One region of the Micromonospora sp. DH14 genome, then DNA from elsewhere that is predicted to be linked to it. Evidence: riboswitches for the same ligand, from Rfam matches in the RefSeq annotation. Region 1 holds a riboswitch; the other holds the start of a gene.
What was found. Region 1 has a riboswitch for cyclic di-AMP ahead of QCZ28_RS32220 (C39 family peptidase). Riboswitches for the same ligand answer to the same signal wherever they lie in the genome.
Positions count from the first base shown of each region.

Region 2: linked by a shared signal. The riboswitch ahead of QCZ28_RS28610 (NlpC/P60 family protein) and the one ahead of QCZ28_RS32220 (C39 family peptidase) in region 1 are both predicted to bind cyclic di-AMP.

Region 1 covers NZ_JARVKT010000046.1:3,908-7,698, reverse strand. The annotation lists gene QCZ28_RS32225 (hypothetical protein) at 1-690, shown strand, start outside; gene QCZ28_RS32220 (C39 family peptidase) at 764-1,603, opposite strand; cyclic di-AMP (ydaO/yuaA leader) riboswitch at 1,838-1,979, opposite strand; gene QCZ28_RS32215 (hypothetical protein) at 2,265-3,035, opposite strand; gene QCZ28_RS32210 (hypothetical protein) at 3,165-3,587, opposite strand; gene QCZ28_RS32205 (acyltransferase) at 3,680-3,791, opposite strand, start outside.
Region 2 covers NZ_JARVKT010000032.1:38,513-42,303, reverse strand. The annotation lists gene QCZ28_RS28615 (peptidoglycan recognition family protein) at 1-1,530, opposite strand, end outside; cyclic di-AMP (ydaO/yuaA leader) riboswitch at 1,766-1,901, shown strand; gene QCZ28_RS28610 (NlpC/P60 family protein) at 1,915-2,955, shown strand; gene dcd (dCTP deaminase) at 3,014-3,592, opposite strand; gene QCZ28_RS28600 (pyridoxamine 5'-phosphate oxidase family protein) at 3,692-3,791, shown strand, end outside.

The sequences.
Region 1 (3,791 bases):
AAGTTCGGCTACGCGGCGGGCAGCTACGGGGCGATCGTGGCGTGGGACGACCCGGAGCCGTGGGGCAGCACGCACAAGTGCAGCTCGCAGTCGCTCGGCGACCTGAAGAAGAAGCAGACCAACGCCATCATCTGGAACAAGCGGACGCTCAACCTCGCCAGTGGCGACATCTCGAAGTACTGGAGCGCGGGTTGGCTCAAGCCGGGCACGGCGTACGCGAACGGCGCCGGGTGCACGCTGTACAAGCCGCCGAACAGCGACCCGGACAGCACCGACTACTACAAGTGGAAGCGGACCAGCGCGATCGCGGCGCGCTTCACCATCAAGGCGACCGGCACCAGCGTGTTCGCCGCGACGATGCACCTGCCGCAGGAGAACCGGCAGAACGCCTGCGCCGGCGACGGCGACCGGGGCATCGCCAACAGCGGTATCCACCTCGGCGCGGACGCGACCACGCTGCTGAACGCGTCGACGATCCGCGTGGTGGGCATCGACGCGAACCGCACCGGCATCGCCCCGGGCACGCTCAGCGGCTACGGCATGACCGGGTACGGGTCGGCGGCCACCAGCGGTTCCAGCAAGATCGACTACTTGTTCGTCAGGGGCAGTGTGCAGTCGTCCGCCGTCGACCACACCGTGGTCGGGACGAAGTCGAACCACAAGGCGTTGTACGGCTTCATCACCTACTGACCGCACCGCCGAAGACGCCGCGGGCGCCGGCCCCTTGTGGGGGACGACGCCCGCGGCGGTCAGCGTGCCCGGGTCAGGCGGAGTAGCCCCGGCTGGCGATCCAGTTGGCCAGGTCGATCGTGGTGATCCAGTACGACGGGTCGGCCGCGTTGGCCGAGTCGGCGATCCGCACGGTACGGCCGTTGTCCTTGTAGCCCACGACGGCGATGTAGTGCCCGCCGCCGTAGGAGTGCCAGCCACCGTCGGTGTCGGTGGCGTCCCCGACGACGTTGGCCACCACGCCCCGGCCGTCGGTGATGGCCTTCACCACGTCAGCCTGGAGGCGGTCCATCTGGGCCGGGCTGGGCGCGCCGGCGAACATCCGGGTCCGGTACGGGGATCCCTTCACCTCGGCGTTGAGCACCCGGGTGGTGTCCTCGGCCGAGTTGGTGCCCATCTCGGTGGTGCCCAGCTCGGCGCCGAGCTCCTCCTGGGTGCGGTCGATGCCGGCGGCGCTGAGCGCGTTGCGGGTGGCCGCCGGTCCGCAGTTGTAGTAGGTGTTCTGCGCCTCGTAGTCGTAGTCGAGCACCTTGGTCGCGGGCGGCTTCGGCGGCGTCGGCTTACGGGTGAGGTCGGGGTTGCTCTTGGCCTTCGCGGCGGGAGACGCGGCGCTGGTGGTCGGCGCGGCGGTGGTCGGCGCGGCGCTGGCCAAGGGGGACGCGTCGCCACCGGAGGTGGCGATGTCGCTGCGCATCTCGGCGACGGTGGTCGCGGTGCGCTGGGTGGCCGGGGCGTCGTCGGCGGTGGTGAGCAGGGCGCCGCCGGTGGTGGCGATGGCGAGAGCCGCGGCGGAGGCGGCAACGATCTGGTACGGGCGCTCGGTGGCGAGGCGGCGGAGCTGACGCTGCAGGGTGTGCTTCACGGGGTCCTCCACGGATCGGGGGGGAGAGCGGCACACCGGGGCCGGACCGGTATCCGGGCAGGCGCCAGCGCGCGGACCGTGGTCCGCGGATGGTGAACCGCTCAGGGGAACGCCTGGCGTGGCCGGGCGGGGAAGGCGATGACCCGGGGGGTCAGCTCACCGTCACGCGACGATTGAGCGGGTGCACCGCCGCGCCGTGGAGGCGAGGGAACAACCGAGGGGTGGAAAGGTGCTGCACGAGGATGGGACTCCTTCCGACACCGCCTACCGGGTTAGCTGACGGATTCGGGCGGGAAGATCGCCCTACCGCGGGCCGTGGCTCGCGGATTCACCCCGGACTTACTGATGGGTCCCCGGTTCGTTGATCACGATTAAGCGGGTCGATGCGGCGTCGCTTCTTGCGATCGGTTACCGCACCGGACGGGACGACACTACTGGCCCCCCACAGGCCCTGCCAAGCGATGCTCACCTGCGCAAACCTCAATCTGCGCGGCAATTTCTGCGCGTATTGCCGATGATGTGACTCGATGGGACAACCGGTTACGGGCGCGCCTGCGGGCGACAACCGGACAGGCGACGAAGAACGCCACCATAATCGCGGGAACAATGGCGCGGCGCGCGCCGGACGTCCGATTTCACAATTGCGTGACCGGCCTCACATCACAGATCGGGCTCAACCCGCCCGGGCCGGGCGCCACCGTGCCACGACGGCCGGACGCCACGCCCCCGCCACCGTCCGGCGGGCGGGCACCGGGTTCGGGCGCAGCCGGGCCGCCGCCGCGTACGCCTCCTCGGCGAGGGTACGAGCCGACTCGGCGGCCAACTCCGCGTCACGCCAGGCGGCCCGCTCACGGTCGGCGGCCACCTGGTAGTCGGCCAGCCGCGCATCCCGGACCACCCGGCTGATCAGCACCTCCTGCTCGACCGGGTGGCGTCGGGGATCCCAGCCGTGCCGGTGCCCGAACACGTCACCGAGCTGCGCCATGCTCAGGTCACCCCGCCAGTACGCGGCCATCGCCGCCCGGTGCAGATAGCGCTCGCGGGCCGCGTACTCGGCGGGGGTGTGCGGGGTCCGTGGGGTGGGCAGCGCCCCGGCGCCCGCGAAGCGACGCGCGGCGGTGTCCGCCGCGTCGTACCCGGTCCAGGCCCGTTCCATCTGCTCCTGGGCGCTCAGCCAGGCGGCGCGTCGCCGCCTGGCTGTCGTCGCCGCGCCGGCCGCCGCGACGGCCACCTCCTCGGCGTAGCGGCGCAGGTCGGCGGCCTCGGCGGCGGCCACCTCCCGGGCGCTGGGCGCGGCCGGGAGCGGGTCGTCGGCGGGCCGGTCCCGTTCGGGGCGGGCGGCCAGCACGGTGAGCAGGCCCAGGGTCAGCAGGACCAGGGTCGACCAGATGGCGGCGGCCCGCGGCACCTCGGTCACGAACTGGTAGAAGACGACGGTCTCCATGGTCGGCACCTCAGGGAGAGAGCAGTGCGATGGGGCCGCACCGGCCGACGGGCCACGGCGGGACACCGGTCGGCGGGTGGGAAGCGGGTGGGGCGACAGGCGCGGCGGCGGGACGATCGTCCCGGTGGCTCAGCGCCGGGGTGGGGCCCGGCAGGCCCGACCGCTCGCACCGTCGACGAGGGGCAGCCGGTCGGACTCCGCCGCGCGGACCGGAAGCACGCCGGTCGCGGTGGCGCGGTGCTCCTCGGGGAGCGCCCCGGGCGAGTCGACAGCCCAGGCGGGAACGGCCTCCTCGACGGCGTCCGGTGGGATCGCCGCTGCCGGGCGCGCCGCAGCGTGCGCCCCGACGTGCCGACCGGAGGCCGCCAGCGGCCCGGCGGCGACGGAGGCCGACACGACGCTCGACGTTGGCACCGGGCTGGGCGTCGACGCGGCGGCCGTGGCCGGGCCTGCGCCGAGCGCCAGGGCCGCGACGACGGCGAGGCTGGCCAGCACCCGCGTCGCCCAGCGCGCCACCCACCACAGCGGACAGGTGAACGCGACCGGAAGCACGTCCCCACGCTACCGTCACGCCGAGCCGGGCGCACCGACCACGGGCGTGTCGGATCGCGCCGCGCCGACCCGTTTGACCAGGGTGGACGCTGTCAGCGCAGGTCGGCGTACGGTGATCGACCGTTGGCCGGACCGACCTCGTCGGCGGCCCCGCTCTCGGAGGCTGGTGCGTCGCCGTCACCGGCGGCCTGGGCACCGGCCACG
Region 2 (3,791 bases), on a different contig from region 1:
CCGGGCCCCGTGGTCGGACACGGCCATCGTGTTCGGGGTGCCGTCCGGGCGGAGCGCGACGTCGTTGACCAGCGGCGCGTCCGCGGACGGTGCGCTCCGGAGCACCACCGCCGAGGAGCCGCGTGGTGCGCACGGCACGCCGGCGGTGACGCAACCGGTGAACGCCGGCTGGTTGGTGGCGTAGTCGGGGTCGATGCGGACCAGCCCGGTGGCCGGGGTGCCGGTGTCCAGTCGGGGTGCGTGCAGCAGGTCGAAGTAGTGCGTCCAGTCCCAGTACGGCCCCGGATCCCAGTGCATTCCCCGAACCGTGGAGGCGATGGTGCCGGGCACGTTGTCGTGGCCGATGATGTGCTGGCGGTCCAGTGGGATGCCCAGCCGCAGCGCCAGGTGCCGGACCAGTTTCGCCGAGGTCCGGTACATCGCCTCGGTGTACCAGGTCCCCTGCGCCGCGAAGCCCTCGTGTTCCAGCCCGATCGACTTCGCGTTGACGTACCAGTTGCCGGCGTGCCAACCGACGTCCTTGGTCTTCACGTGCTGGGCGATGTGCCCGTCCACGGAGCGCAGCGAGTAGTGCCAGCTGACGTAGGTCGGATCCTGGACGAGTTGCAGGGTGGTCGCCCAACTCGCCTCGGTGTCGTGGATGACGATGTATTCGATCTTCTGCCGGGCGGGTCGGTCGGAGAGGTCGTGGTTGCCGTAGTCCCCGTCGCCGAACGCCTCGTAGGGTGCCGGGATCCATTCGCAGGAGATGGTGCGAGGGCACTCCACCCCGTCCGGGCGGGCCAGCCGGCGCAGGCCCAGCCGGTCCAACCAGGAACGCTCGGGCTGTACCGCGCGGGCCGGCAGGGTGATCCGCTGGCCGTCGTCGGCCACCCGGGACTCGCCCGCGCCGATGGTGGTGAAGACCTCGTCGGCGAAGGCCGCGGCGGCGTCGGCGCTGTCCGCGCCCGAGTAGCGGGCCACCGCGCCGTACCAGGCCGCCGGGTCGGTGTCGGCGCCGACGGGGGCGTCCAGCTCCCGTTGGTACGCGCTGAGCAGCGCCGCCCCACCCCGGATGTTGAGGCCCGCGTCGGTGCGCAGTGCCTCGGGGGTGACTCCGGTCAGCGTGGCGGCGGCGTCCACGGTCTGCAACGCGGCGGTGGACGGCGCGGGGGCCTCGACCGGTCGGGGCGCGGGCACCCGGGCCGGACGCGAGTCGTCGCCGCGCGGGTCCTCGGCACCGGCGTCGTGGTGACCGCGCCCGGGTAGGGCGGCCACGTGCCGGGCGTCGGTCAGGTGCATCGGGCCGTAGCCGCCACTGGTGCTCGGTGTGCCGGCGTTGGTGTCCCAGCGGGACTCCAGGTAGGAGACGCCGAGCAGCACGACTGTCGGCACCCCGTACTCGGTGGCCGCGGCGGCGTACTGCTGCTGACGGCCGGTGGTGGGCGCGGCGGCGGCCGGGCCGACGGAGAGTGGCACCGTGGTCGCGGCGGCGACCACGGCGGCGGCGAGCAGTGCGCGCCAGCCGGTCGACAGGGTTGGATGGTGCATCGAACCCCCTAGATTCTCGCGGAGTGAGGTCAGGTCACCATCGCGCCGTCCGGGAGGTCAGGTCAATACCTTTCCATCTATCGAAGCATGGGGAAAGAATTCTTCACACACGGTCGGTGACCTCGTCCAATCGGTACGGAGTGTCACGGCCGTGCGGGTTGCGGATCGGTAACGAACGTCTCTACTCTGGTCATTCGTCGGGCCGACAGCAGCTCCGCCCAGCCCGGGCGGTAACGGACCGACACCGCCGAGTCGTTTCCGAGCGAACCGGGGACCCAGGTCCCTCGGGGTGAATCCGCAGCCACTGCGGTAGGGCGCCGACTTCCCGCCCGAACCCGTCAGCTAACCCGGTAGGCGGTCAGGAAGAAGGAGTACGGAACCCCGGTGGCACTCCATGCCCCGCGGCCGTCGTCCGAGCGGTCGGCACCAGCCGGCCCGACGTCGATCGTGCCGCGCCCACGCTGGTCCCGCTTCACCACCGCACTCGCCGCCCTGGCCGGCATCGCCGTCGTCCTGACCGGCAGTGCCACGGCGGCCCACGCCGACCCGTCGGTCGCCGAGATCGAGCGCCAGATCGACGCCGACTGGAACAAGCTCGAACCGATCATCGAACGGCACAACGCCACCCGCATCGACCTCGCCGCCAAGCGCAAGCAGGCCGACGCGCTGGCCGCCCGGATCGCCCCGCTGGAGCGCCAGGTCGACGCTGCGATGGACAAGGTCGGCGCCCTCGCCGCCCGTGCCTACAAGGGTGAGAACGTGTTGACCGTCAACGCGGTGCTGGGCAGCCGGTCGCCCAGCGAGGTGGTCGGCCAGCTCGAGATGCTCGACCGCTTCGCGCACAACCAGCAGAAGGACGTACGCGAGGTCGCCGACCTGCGCGACCAGCTGGCCGCGCAGAAGGCGCCGCTGGACGAGATGGTGGCCCAGCTGACCCGCACCGAGGCTCAGCTGGCGGCGAAGAAGAAGCAGATCAACGAAGAGATCGACCGCCTGCAGAAGCTGCGCCTCAAGGTGTACGGCAACGGTGGCGGTGGCCCACTGCGCCCGGCGCCCTGCCCGGGCAGCTACCCCGGCGGCGGCGCGGGCACCGCTGTCAAGTTCGCCTGCGCCCAGATCGGCAAGCCCTACGTCTGGGGTGCCGAGGGTCCGAACTCGTACGACTGCTCCGGGCTGATGCTGGCCGCCTGGGCGAAGGCCGGCGTGTCGCTGCCGCACAACGCCGCCGCGCAGAGCCGCGTCACGAAGAACGTCAGCAGGGGCGACCTGCGCCCCGGCGACCTGGTCTTCTACTACAGCGACATCCACCACGTCGGCATGTACGTCGGCGGCGGCTGGGTGGTGCACGCCTCACAGGCCGGTCAACCGGTCAAGATGAAGAAGGTCGACGACGGCCCGATCCACAGCTACGGCCGCCCGGGCTGACCCCGGGTGACGAGAGGGCCCGCCGCGATCCGTCGCGGCGGGCCCTCGTCGTCGTGGTTCAGCGGGTGGGCCAGGTGCGCCAGTGCTGCCAGGCGCGGCTCGGCGTCGGCCCCCGCTGGCCCTGGTAGCGCGAGCCGTAGACCACCGAGCCGTACGGGTGCTCGGCCGGCGAGGAGAGCCGGAAGATGCAGAGCTGCCCGATCTTCATACCGGGCCACAGGGTGATCGGCAGGTTCGCCACGTTCGAGAGTTCCAGCGTCACGTGACCGGAGAAGCCCGGGTCGATGAAGCCGGCGGTGGAGTGGGTGAGCAGCCCGAGCCGGCCCAGGGAGCTCTTGCCCTCCAGTCGGCCGGCGAGCTGGTCACCCAGCGAGATGACCTCCAGCGTCGAGGCGAGCACGAACTCCCCGGGGTGCAGCACGAACGGCTCGCCGTCGGGGACCTCGACCGCCGAGGTCAGGTCGTCCTGCTGCATGGCGGGATCGATGTGGGTGTAGAGGTGATTGTTGAAGACCCGGAACAGCCGGTCGAGTCGGACGTCGATGCTGGACGGTTGGACCAGGGTGGGCTCGAACGGCTCCAGGCCCAGCGTGCCGGCCTTGATCTCGGAGACCAGGTCGCGGTCGGAGAGCAGCATCGGACCACCATAGCCGCGTTGCCGAAACTGCCCGGATTCGGTGCCGGTGACCAGCGCGTCGAGGTCGCTGCTCGTACATTTGTTCGATAGAATGCCCACATGGCTTCCTGGTCCGAATTCGCCGCCGACGAGCCCCGACTCGCCGACGGGATCCGCGTTCTCCTCCAGCAGTACGGGCCGGGCTTCGGCTATCTGGCCA